DNA from 4 places in the Salirhabdus salicampi genome. Region 3 is predicted to be linked to each of the others. Evidence: riboswitches for the same ligand, from Rfam matches in the RefSeq annotation. Region 3 holds a riboswitch; each other region holds the start of a gene.
The links. A riboswitch is a leader RNA that binds a small molecule or an ion and turns the genes downstream of it on or off. The one in region 3 is predicted to bind S-adenosylmethionine.

Region 1 (3,164 bases), 640 kb from region 3:
GTGATGTAGAATTTATTAAAAAAGGGGACTTAGTGTCTGTTCCGTTTAATATTGCATGTGGTCGTTGCCGTAGTTGTAAACAGCAAGATACTCACATTTGTGAAAATGTGAACCCTGACCGACCAGGATCAGCATACGGTTATGTAGATATGGGTGGCTGGGTCGGTGGCCAATCTGAATATGTCATGGTTCCATATGCAGATTTTCAGCTATTGAAGTTCCCAGATAAAGACCTGGCTATGGAGAAAATTCTTGATTTAACGATGCTCTCTGATATTTTCCCAACGGGTTATCACGGTGCAGTAAGCGCTGGTGTTAAACCTGGTTCCACAGTATATGTTGCTGGCGCAGGCCCAGTAGGACTTGCTGCTGCCCACTCTGCCCAACTACTTGGTGCATCTGTTGTTATTGTTGGTGACTTAATTGAAGAACGTTTAGCTCAAGCGAGAAGCTTTGGCTGTGAGACGATTAACCTTCGGGAACATACAGATGTAGGAGAGCAAATTGAACAAATTTTAGGTGTACCTGAAGTCGATTGCGCGGTAGATGCGGTTGGTTTTGAAGCAAGTGGACACGGTGAAGGTGCTGGTGAAGCTCCCGCAACGGTATTAAACACAGCAATGCAAATTACGAGAGCTGGTGGACGTCTTGGGATTCCAGGTTTATATGTAACAGGAGACCCAGGTGGAATTGATAAAGATGCTCAAGAAGGAACATTAAAAATTCGTCTCGGACTTGGTTGGGCTAAAGCTCACACATTTGTCACCGGGCAAACGCCGGTCATGAAATACCATCGCGATTTGATGATGTCCATTTTAAGCGGCCGCGCACAAATTGCGAAAGCAGTAAATGCTACCCTAATCTCCCTTGACGAAGCACCGAATGGATATCAACAGTTTGACGGCGGCGCATCGAAAAAATTCGTCATTGATCCTCACGGCTTAGTGAGACAATAATATGAAGATAGCCCAGTGAATCAGATTCACTGGGCTTTTCATCGTATTTATTTCTCTTTACGGTTTTGAACCGCCTTAAGCTGTGATTCGTTGTGATTCATTATTGGTTTCAGAAATTTTTCATAACGTTCTTTTTTAAAGGCCTCCAATTCCTCTTGTGTCATATGTTTCGTCAACTCCGTAATATAAACCCCTTTCCGCTTCACTTGTTTTGCCTCTTTCTCCGTTAATTGTACGACTTCTCCATTTCTCACATGAAAATCCATACTTCTCACTCCTTTTGAAAATATAAAAAAACTTCTTTCTGCCATGAATGCAAAAAGAAGTCCTTTTGACCGGTTTTATCATTCAAAGCAGACGCTTTGCTGGTAGGAGCACCTTACATAAAGCAGGTTGCTGTGACATCAACGAGCCAGTTCTCTCTGTCACTCTGGATAATCTATTTAATTCATTTCATTATAGCATACATAACGGGGAAATATTACCTTCCTTGATGGCGGTTGCACATAAAAGTGCCATATCACCTATCCGTTTAGACACTTAGTAATGTAATTATTGAAAATTCTTAACATTTTGTCTATTCGTGTAACCCTTGTTTTACCTTATAGTTAAGGGTAAACAGGAGGGATAAAATTGGCTAAAGAACCTAAATATGGTCCAAGTCACCATAGTGATGCACCACGATACACTGGCATTAGAACTTTTATGAAACTGCCTTATATTACTGATCCTCATGAGGATATAGATGTTGCCATTGTAGGATTACCTTTCGACACTGCTGCAAGCTACCGGTCAGGATCCCGCTTCGGACCTTCCGGAATACGTGAAATTTCTATGCTTCTAAGACCTTCTAACGCTTTTCATAAACTCAACCCCTTTGATTATTGTTCTGTCATTGATTACGGTGATTTACCTCTAATACCCGGTCATATCCACGAATCCTATGACATTATGAAAACTGCTTATAGTGCACTGGCAAGGCATAATATTATTCCCATTGGGCTTGGTGGTGACCACTCTGTCACTTTAGGAGAACTAAGAGGATTGTCCGAAAAGTATGGAGCATTAAGTCTTGTTCACTTTGACGCCCACGGTGATACTTGGGACAACTATTGGGGCAAAAAGTATACTCATGGTACACCTTTTCGAAGAGCATTAGAAGAACACATTGTTGACCCCTCTACTTCAATCCAAATTGGACTTAGGGGAACCGTATATGATCCAAGTGATGTAGATGAAGCAATAAATATGGGTTTCCATGTGATTACGATAGACGAGCTTCGTTCCTTATCTCCTGAACAGTTAAGTGAACAAATTAAAAGCACGGTAGGAGAGAAGCCCGTATTTCTTACCTTCGATATCGACTTCTTTGATCCCGCATATGCACCAGGAACAGGAACACCTGAACCTGGTGGTGTAACGAGCTATGAAGGTCTGAACTATGTGCGTCATTTACCAGATTTAAACTATGTCGGTTTTGACTTGGTTGAGGTTTTGCCAGCGTTAGATAATGCTGAAATTACAGCTCAATTAGGGGCAAACATCGTTTATGAATTTCTATCTATTTTAGCATTCCATAAACGTAACCAATAGAAACAATTATATATTTATAGGGAAAGAGGTGGATATGATGAAATGGCCCAACGGAAAACAGATGGCTGTCGTTTTATCCTTTGATGTAGATGCTGAAACAGCTTTTACATTCAATGAGAAAAACAAGTCACGGATGTCACTATTATCTATAGGAACGTACGGAAGAACCGTTGGATTAAACCGCATTTTAACCTTGTTAAGCGAGAATGACCTGAAAGCAAACTTTTTTGTCCCAGGAGCTGTAGCTAATATAGATCCGACTGTTATCGAAAGAATAGTAGAGAAAAATCATCCAATTGGTCATCATGGCTACTTTCACGAACGCCTTGATGACTTAACCTTTGAAGAAGAAGAAGAGATTATAGTGAAAGGTAGAGAAGCAATTAAGAAATATGCGGGCTATTATCCAGAAGGGTATCGAGCACCCTTATGGGAAATAAATCGACATACGCCAAGCTTATTGAAAAAATATGATTTCCGCTTCGATTCTAGCTTAATGGGAAATGATGTTCCTTATACGATTGATGGTGGGCATAACGAAAAAATTCTTGAAATACCAGTCACATGGTTGCTAGATGACTGGGAACAATTTGCGTTTTCTGCTGAACCTCCAAT
Region 2 (3,164 bases), on a different contig from region 3:
ATCTTTAATTCAATACCTTGTTCAGCTAAAAGAGGCTTTACTTCCTCTAATACTTCAGCATGGGGAACAGCTGTCGCACCTACTGTGATAGTTGTTGTTTCTTCTTCGTTTCCATTACCGTTTCCTTCGTTGCCATTCCCTGCATTATCTTCTGATGACCCACAAGCAGTTAAAGCAAGTACAAATAGTGCTGTTAATAATACTGTTAATAGTTTTTTCATTGATTTTCTCTCCTTTAGCGTTTATCTATTTTTCTTGACGTAATATCCCCAATAAATTGGAAGATAAATACGATAACAACAATAAAGACAGTACAAACAAATACAACATCAAAATCCCATCTTTGGAAGCCTTTACGGTATGCTAAGTCTCCTAGACCACCAGCTCCTATTACACCAGCCATAGCTGTGTAACTAATCAAAGCTATCGCTGTTACCGTAAGACCAGAAATTAAGGCTGGCATCGATTCAGGTAACAATACCTTAAAAATAATCGTGCGGTATTTTGCTCCCATCGCCTTTGCCGCTTCAATAACCCCTTTGTCCACCTCCTTTAATGCTATTTCTACCATGCGGGCATAAAAGGGGGATGCCCCGATGATTAAAGCTGGCAAAGCAGCCTTAGGTCCTCTTATCGTTCCCATTAAGAAATCTGTAAATGGGAAAAGAAGCAGTATTAATATAATGAACGGTATCGCGCGAAAAACATTAACTAATGTTGCAGTAATAAAATTGATAATTTGGTTTTCCCAAATCCCTCCACGCGCCGTCAAAAACAATAATAATCCTAGTAAAACACCTAAAATTAATGTTCCAATGACAGATAAAACGGTCATATATAGTGTTTCATAAGTAGCTGTCCATAAATCGTCCATATTTACATTAGGAAATAAATCATTCAACATCGGATATCACCTCAATTTCTACTGATGTACTTGTGATCGTATCCAAGGCTGCTTCGATATCCTTTTCATGTCCGTCTATATGAATAACCAATGACCCGTAAACCCCTTCTTGTGTCTGACTAATGTTGCCTTGCAAAATATTAATATCGACCTCAAATTGTTTAGCTAATTGGCTAATGAGGGAACGATTGGTATCTTCGCCGATAAAATGCAACTTCAAGACTTTCCCTGATGTATAACCTTTAATAATTGTGTCTAGTGTGTCGTCGTTCGGCTCTTGTGTCATAACTTGTTGTACAAACCGTTTCGTAGTATTCTCTTTTGGATGCATAAACACATCTAAAACTTTACCTTGTTCGATAACTTGACCATTTTCCATAACAGCTACACGATGACAGATTTTTTGGATGACATGCATCTCGTGGGTAATTAAAATAATCGTCAACCCTAATTTTTTATTAATATCAACGAGTAAATCTAGTATGTCATCTGTTGTTTGTGGATCTAATGCGGACGTAGCCTCATCACACAACAACACTTTTGGATCATTCGCCAGTGCACGCGCAATTCCGACACGCTGTTTTTGCCCACCACTTAGTTGAGAAGGATACGACTTTTCTTTTCCTGAAAGTCCAACCAGTTGAATTAACTCCCGAGCCTTTTCTTCTCGATTTGGTGTACCTGCTATCTCAAGTGGTAACATAATGTTCTCTAAAACGTTTCTAGACCAAAGGAGATTAAAGTGTTGGAAAATCATGCCGATTTTTTGGCGTTCTTTCCGTAATTTTCGTGGGCTCAAAGTGGTTATGCTTTGATTATCAACGATAATTTCGCCACTTGTCGGCTCTTCTAGTCTATTGAGTAACCGGACAAACGTACTTTTTCCAGCACCACTAAATCCAATTACACCAAAAATTTCACCTTTATTAATATTTAAGTTGATATTATCAACAGCTAAAACTTCAGATTCATTACTTTGATATGTTTTTGAAACATTTTTTATAGAAATCATTTTGGTACCTCCTCATAAAAAAACACCTTTCTGTTCGCAGGAGAACAGAAAGGCGTATGTATACGCTCGCTGTTCTCTCATCTGCCAAAGTCAATGACTTTGCAGGAATTGGCACCTTTCAAACAAAACGTTTGTTTGATGGTTGCCGGGCTTCACAGGGCCAGTCCCTCCACCTCTCTTGATAAGAGAATATATATGAAATTTATATGATTCTATTTGATTCACAAAAGAGATTTTAGCACCCTTTGTTAGTAGTTGTCAACAAAAATAACATCTCTTTACCACAAGAAAGAACTTTGTAATTTATTTAATCTCCGCCAACATTGTGAAATTAAGTGGGGTTGTCGTACCACTTTTCCTTATTTCTCAAGGTTAGTCTCTTCACCTCTCATGATGAGATAAATATGAGATTATCAGTATACTATATCTCAAATACAACCGATGTCAACAACAATTATGTGACGAAAAATAGGGAGTTCCCTCGATTTCCGGGGAAATAATTCAAAATTACGCAGAAAAAAGGGAGTCCTCCCGTAGAACTGGTTCGCGATTTGCGCACGGGCTCAAACAAAGTGGACATACTGATATTATGGTATTAAGCGGAAAAGTGAAATCAATCTTATTACTTTATTAACTAAGCATTTAAAATATTTCACTTAATTGTGCAAAAAAGGATAGTTAGCCATTATTTTGGGCTAACTATCCTAATGAATATCTATTTTATTTTAGCTAAAGGTCATAGATTTTGATGCTAATAGGATCTAGTAACCGTTAAATCAAACGCCCCATTCGCACCAGACCATAAACCGACATAAATGTATTTTGTTCCTCCCGGTACAACTCCTGACTCATTTCCGGATGCAGTTGCTACGCCACCGATAACTTCGAAATCTTTATTGTAAAAGAATACATCAAAATCATTGGAACTATCATTTGCTTTTAACGTAAAGTTATGCAACCCATCACCGTATTGTTGCGGAAGGGTTACTACATACCCATCTGCACCTTGTGAAGCTGGATTAGGATTCTGTGTTGTAACAAATTCATTCTCTGTAACAGCTAACGTAGCAGGAACGCCCCCTAATGACCCAATTCCTGTTCCTGGATTTCCAATCTCAACTGTTCCGTTCGCAGTAAATGGCTCAGATGGTGGAATATCAATAGGTTCGACTGCTGCTCCATTTTTCGTAAAGGCTTGTAATTCTGCCACTTGTACAAAACCTTTACTATTGTCTTGCGTACTGTTAG
Region 3 (3,164 bases):
CGATTGGACGGCATAAGTAAGGGGTTGGGAATGTGTTATCTACAATTAGTGGAATACCCGCTTCGTGGGCAACATCTGCCACCGCTTCAATATCCAACACATGTAAGCTTGGGTTACCGATTGTTTCAGCATAAATTGCTTTCGTTTTATCGGTAATTTTTTCACGAAAGTTGTTTGGATCCGTTGGATCAACAAATGTCACTTTCACACCATAACGCGGTAAAGTTTGAGCGAATAAATTATACGTCCCCCCGTATAAATTCGTTGCAGCTAGAATCTCATCGCCACTTTCCGCTACACTTAAAATGGATAATGTGATGGCTGATTGCCCACTTGCTGTAGCTAAAGCACCTACACCATTTTCGAGTAAAGCAATACGTTTTTCTAATACATCAACAGTTGGGTTGCCAATACGGGAATAAATATTCCCCGCTTCATCTAAAGAAAATAACCCCGCTGCATGTTCTGTATTCGAAAAAACGTAAGAACTTGTTTGATAAATGGGTACTGCCCGTGAACCTGTTGTCGGGTCTGGTGCTTGCCCTCCATGCAATACTTGTGTTTCAAAAGCGTATTGGGTTGTCGCTTCCTCTTGAGTCGTTTTTTTAGTCATAAATTTTCCTCTCTCCCTTATTTGAATTTTCGGTGCATAAGAATGTTGGCTTTACGTTGTTCGTTTCGTAGGAATTCTCCGAAGTCATCCGTTTTTCTAAGTACAATTTATGGTCCGTTCCAGGCCCCAATCACACGACTTTGATCAACTTGGTTCCTCTCTTCTTGTGCTAGCAAAAAATCCTTTACAACGTGTTGCCACTTTTCTGGTTCGACGAGAAAACCATCATGACCAAAATCCGTTTCGACAGAATGATAACGGACATCTATGCCTGCATTTTCTAACTGTCGCGCTGCTTCATGAATCGCCTTAGGCGGGTACAGCAAATCGTGGCTAAACGAGACTGTTAAAATAGGTGCCTGTATTCGCGCCAAAACATCTCCTAAACTTCCACGACCCCGTGTAATATCATGGGAATTCATCGCTCTAAGTAACGTTACATAACTGTTTTCATCAAATCGTTGCAATAATTTATTCCCTTGGTAATCTAAGTAATTTTGAACTTCATACCGATCGTCTTCCCCTTGTGAGCGTTCAAAACGATTATTAAATAACTGTGGTGACCGATAAGTAATCATTCCAATCATTCTAGCAATTTCTAACCCTTTACCGTTAGAGTCCGTTTCATTTTGATGAGATAATATCGCTTGTTCTGCTATGTGATTATATGCGAGAGCATAATCCGAAAAGATAGGAGTTGATGCAAGCGGGACATACACTTCTGCAAACGTTGGGTCCATAACTGCCCATTCCCATACTTGCATTCCCCCAAGGGAACCCCCAACAATGGCATAAACTTGATCAATATCTAACTTCGCTAAAAACTGTTTTTGTGCTCGCACCATATCTCTAACCGTTATATTCGGATAACCTAACGTATCCTGTTCTACATCAGTACCATTACACCCGCCAATTACGTTTGTCGTAAACACGGTATACTTGTTTGTATCAATCATTTTCCCAGGTCCAATAAAGTCGCTCCACCAACCGTCATGATGTTCCCCATATGCCCATTGGTTACCAGTTAAGGCATGACAAATGACAATAATCTGGTCATGTGAAGCCGGCCACTTCCCAACTCGTTCGTAAGCAATTGTGCAATTTCGTGCTTCACCGTTTTCTAACATAAATTCACCAATACTTAACTGACTGGACTCATATAAATCAGACATTCCATCCCCCCTCTATGGATTGAAAAGTTTCAGTGAAATGAAAAACCCCCTTCACGAGGAAGGGGGTGGATAATCTAGTCCTTCCTCTTATCTCTAGAAGACAAATGTCTTCTCAGGAATTAGCACCTTTCCAACGTCGAAATCACATTGGCGGTTGCCGGGTTTCATCGGGCCAGTCCCTCCACCTCTCTTGATAAGAGATCACTCATTTATGAAGTTTTTAACTTTAGTGTTTTCAATCACGTTTGTAAATTTTTATTGTTTACAAGGATAAATTAGAACTTGAAATCTGTCAACTCAAAATAATGAAAATAATGAAAAAATTTTGTGTTCAGCTTTCCATATACCTTTCCCCTCGTTAAAAATTCATTCTAGACTGTCCTCCATCTACGTTTAGACTTACCCCAACAATCCATGAAGCCTTTTCTGAGGCTAAAAATGTAACAACGTTTGCCACCTCTTCAACCGTCCCAAAGCGTCCAGCTGGAATTTCATTTTGAACAAAAGCATTTATTTTTTCTGGGTTCTCTTCAAGGCGCTTTTTCCAATTTCCTGTTTCATGTAAAATGCTTCCCGGTGCCACACTATTGACTCGAACGCCGTAAGAGATTGCCTCATCAGCCAAGGACTTTGTAAAACTTATCAGTGCTGCCTTTGCATTATTATATGTAGCCCGTCCTCCACTTTCTCTTCCGAAAATAGACGTAATATTAATGATAGAGCCACTTCCTGCTTCTTTCATATTGTCGACAGCAAGTTTACTCAAATGGACCGCTGAAAAGTAGTTTAGTTCGAGTGCTTCATGAAACAAATTCATATCCGTTTCAACAACTGTACTTCCATTGCTTCCTCCTGCATTATTCACAAGAACATCAATCGTACTGTGATCATATAAAAATGACTTCATCAAATGCTTTCGTTCCGTTTCGTCAGTGATATCCACCGGATATATGCTTACTTTTCCCCCTAATTCTTCTTTTGTTTGTTTAAGCGTATCCTCATTACGTGCCGCAATTCCCACATTTGCCCCCTCTGCTGCAAAGACTTCTGCTATCCCTTTCCCAATGCCTTTTGAACCACCTGTAATTAAGACATTTTTTCCTTTTAATTGTAAATCCATTCCAAAATCCTCCTTACGGTTGTCGCATCTCTTTTCACTAACTTTATCATATTGTGGAAAATCATTGTTATCAAATTGCTGAGTTTCCACCTTTGGCAAAACTTTACCTGTCTTCGGAAAAATTGTAATCTTTTGTAGGAATTATCAATAAAGACGTACCTAATATACCCTCCAAAAATCTCCTTATTTATGTAGTTTAATAGATAAGCTATGGTCTTTCACATATGAAAATTTGACGAATTCTTCACTATTGGCGGGT
Region 4 (3,164 bases), 150 kb from region 3:
AATCAATTCTTCTGTCACACCAGTTTGTTTCAACTCTTCCTCATTTAGTTGTTGATGTGTCGTAGATGCCGGATGAATAATTAAGGATTTCGCGTCTCCAACGTTTGCTACATGTGACCATAAATGAATGTTATCTATAACACGGCGACCAGTTTCTCGACCTCCCTTTATACCAAAGACTATGATTGAACCTGCGCCTTGATCTAAATACTTTTTCGATAATTCATAGGACGGATGGCTTTCTAACCCAGGATATGATACCCAATCTACAGCATCATGGTCCGCTAAATACTTCGCTATCGTTAACGCATTTTCATTATGACGTTGTACTCTTAAGTGCAGTGTTTCTAAACCTTGCAGCAAAGTAGAAGCATTATCCGGACTTAAGCAAGGTCCAATATCCCGTAGCAATTGAACACGTAATTTCGTTCCAAATGCAGCTCCTTCTACATCAATTCCAAACCGAATATTATGGTAACTACGATCCGGTTCTATAAAACCTGGGAATTTTTCGTTATTCCAATTAAACTTCCCACCGTCTACAACTACACCGCCTATAACTCGACCATGTCCTCCAATCCACTTTGTTGCTGAATGAATAACAACATCTGCACCCCATTCAATTGGTCGACAACCATAAGGTGTCGCGAATGTATTATCAACAATTAACGGAATTTCGTTATCATGGGCAACGTTTGCAACAGCTTCAATATCTAATACATGCAAACTTGGGTTACCAATCGTTTCGGCAAAAACGGCTTTTGTTTTAGGTGTAATAGCACTTCTGAAATTTTCTGGATCTTCCGGGTCAACGAATGTCACATTTATCCCGTATTTCGGTAACGTATTGGCAAATAAATTATATGTTCCTCCATATAAATTTGTAGCTGCTACAATTTCATCACCTGCATGTGCAACATTTAAAATGGACAACGTAATAGCTGCCATACCTGAAGATAAAGCTACAGCATTTGTTCCACCTTCTAGAAGAGCAATCCGCTTTTCAAAGACGTCTACAGTTGGATTCATAATTCTTGTATATATGTTTCCCTGTTCTTGTAATGCAAACAAATTTTGTGCATGTTCTGTATCCCGAAATACATAGGAAGTTGTTTGATAAACCGGAACTGCTCTTGCACCTGTTGTTGGATCGGGTTGTTGTCCCCCATGTAATAACTGTGTTTCACGCCCAAAATGATCTGAATTAGCCATTAAAACCACTCCTTTAATTTTTAGTAAACCAATAAGATTACTCAGATTTATTTTTTTATAAGGCATAGAACCTTATCGTTCACCATTTGTCTCGCATTGGGGTTTATAGTGTCGTGTAAGGTAAAGAAGAAGAGGAAAAACTGAAAAACCCTCTTCATAAGAAGAGGGTCAATATACAGATCCTCCTCTTATCTTTCAGACCTAACGTCTGTAGGAATTGGCACCTTTTCAAGCCGCTGCTTGAAGGTTGCCGGGTTTCATCGGGCCTATCCCTCCACCACTCTCGATAAGAGATTAAATTGTAAATTTATTCTTAATTATGTAATGATTGTTAGGTGAATTATATATTGTAAATTCAAAATTGTCAATAAATTTAGCGTTACATTTTATACTTTTATATATAAGCTATTGTGATATACATTATGCAAAGGATTTTTTTTACAGTTTTCACACATTTTTCGTTAATGGTTTTTTTTTGTTCGTGAAAACTATAATTAGAGTTTAACTAATGGAAGGAGATCAAAACATGTTATCAGCAGACCAAATATCCACCTTCCGTTCCAAACTAATGAAGGCGAAACAGCATATTGAAAAACGTTTAGAAGACAATGACCATTTTGATTTGGAACATGGACATTACCATGATGCTGTGGGCGAATTATCTAGTTATGATAATCACCCAGGCGACGAAGGCAGTGAGTTATACGAGCGTGAGAAGGATATTGCGTTAAATGAACACACAGAGGATGAACTTAGAAGTATAAATAATGCTTTAGAAGCAATAGATAAAGGGACTTATGGTAAGTGTGAAGTATGTGGTAAGGATATCCCGTTGGAACGTTTAGAAGCCATGCCTACAACAACTTACTGTGTCGAGCATACTCCGGAACAATTCATAACCGACCAACGTCCTGTGGAAGAAGATGTGATTGGTCCTCCATTTGGGCGATTTGAATACGACGAAACGGAAGGGGAAGTATTCGATAGTGAAGATTCGTGGCAAGAAGTGGCTAAATGGGGGACGTCCAACTCACCTTCAGACTTTGTTGTTGCACCGGATCATTATAATGAGACATATATTGAGTCTGATGACCCGGTTGGCTATGTAGAGGATTATGAAAATTTTGCTGCAACCGATATTGAAGGGAAAAATGTAAAGGTGTATCCTTCACCTCAACATAAGGAATATGAAGAGGCCCTCGATGAAGAGGGAATGATGACAGTTTTTGGTGATTTAAAGCCTTATGAAATTGACCCCTATACAGAAGAAGAGGCAGAAAAGAACGAAGATAAATCCTCTCCCTAACCGGAGAGGTTTTTTATTGCTTGTTTCACGATTTCTTTTTAAGATAAGTAATAAGGAGTGAAACAAACATGTATAAATTTGGTTATATATTAATGGGGTTATGGCTCATCATCTGCACTATATTAGCGATTTCAGCAGAGAGTGTAGAGTGGTTACTGTTTTTCAATTTCTTTCTGTTCGGTGTTGGATTTTTTCTCGTTTTCTTTATCGTTGTATGGATGATTAACCGTTGGGGGGAATAGTGTTTCGGCCGAAGCACCCCTCTTATGAGACCGGCTTCGCATATACAATATAACGCTGGGGTGCATTGCCGATATAACGAAATGGATAACATGTCGAAATCGTTAAAAGTTCCTCTGGATATGTAGAGCGGATGACAGTTGTATCATCTGCATCGACTACCTCCGTATCAACAATTTTATAGACGAATGACCCATATGAAACATCGATCATGACCTCATCACCGACCCTCAAATCACCTAAACGTTTAAAAACTGTATCTCGATGGCCTGATAACAAAATTTGATTATTTTCACCTGGCATTGATGATGCTGTGTAATAACCAACACCATACTCTAACTGTTCCTCATTTGTTCCTTCAATGATTGGAAGCTCACCCTCGATTGTTGGTAAATAGAGAACACCG

Region 1: another riboswitch for S-adenosylmethionine. It lies ahead of NLW78_RS00325 (hypothetical protein); the one in region 3 lies ahead of NLW78_RS03655 (homoserine O-acetyltransferase family protein).
Region 2: another riboswitch for S-adenosylmethionine. It lies ahead of NLW78_RS12890 (methionine ABC transporter ATP-binding protein); the one in region 3 lies ahead of NLW78_RS03655 (homoserine O-acetyltransferase family protein).
Region 4: another riboswitch for S-adenosylmethionine. It lies ahead of NLW78_RS02900 (O-acetylhomoserine aminocarboxypropyltransferase/cysteine synthase family protein); the one in region 3 lies ahead of NLW78_RS03655 (homoserine O-acetyltransferase family protein).

What each region holds. Positions count from the first base shown of each region.
Region 1 covers NZ_JANBWE010000001.1:57,316-60,479, reverse strand. Annotated here, with positions in the region: gene fdhA (formaldehyde dehydrogenase, glutathione-independent) at 1-956, shown strand, start outside; gene NLW78_RS00325 (hypothetical protein) at 1,004-1,222, opposite strand; SAM riboswitch class I at 1,295-1,397, opposite strand; gene speB (agmatinase) at 1,590-2,549, shown strand; gene NLW78_RS00315 (polysaccharide deacetylase family protein) at 2,587-3,164, shown strand, end outside.
Region 2 covers NZ_JANBWE010000004.1:195,208-198,371, reverse strand. Annotated here, with positions in the region: gene NLW78_RS12900 (MetQ/NlpA family ABC transporter substrate-binding protein) at 1-221, opposite strand, end outside; gene NLW78_RS12895 (methionine ABC transporter permease) at 236-904, opposite strand; gene NLW78_RS12890 (methionine ABC transporter ATP-binding protein) at 894-1,916, opposite strand; SAM riboswitch class I at 1,991-2,104, opposite strand; gene NLW78_RS12885 (M36 family metallopeptidase) at 2,668-3,164, opposite strand, start outside.
Region 3 covers NZ_JANBWE010000001.1:701,154-704,317, reverse strand. Annotated here, with positions in the region: gene NLW78_RS03660 (PLP-dependent aspartate aminotransferase family protein) at 1-613, opposite strand, end outside; gene NLW78_RS03655 (homoserine O-acetyltransferase family protein) at 721-1,785, opposite strand; SAM riboswitch class I at 1,870-1,985, opposite strand; gene NLW78_RS03650 (SDR family NAD(P)-dependent oxidoreductase) at 2,144-2,905, opposite strand; gene NLW78_RS03645 (DUF4139 domain-containing protein) at 3,089-3,164, opposite strand, start outside.
Region 4 covers NZ_JANBWE010000001.1:551,008-554,171, reverse strand. Annotated here, with positions in the region: gene NLW78_RS02900 (O-acetylhomoserine aminocarboxypropyltransferase/cysteine synthase family protein) at 1-1,212, opposite strand, end outside; SAM riboswitch class I at 1,398-1,505, opposite strand; gene NLW78_RS02895 (yteA family sporulation protein) at 1,739-2,518, shown strand; gene NLW78_RS02890 (hypothetical protein) at 2,587-2,760, shown strand; gene srtD (class D sortase, LPxTATN-specific) at 2,783-3,164, opposite strand, start outside.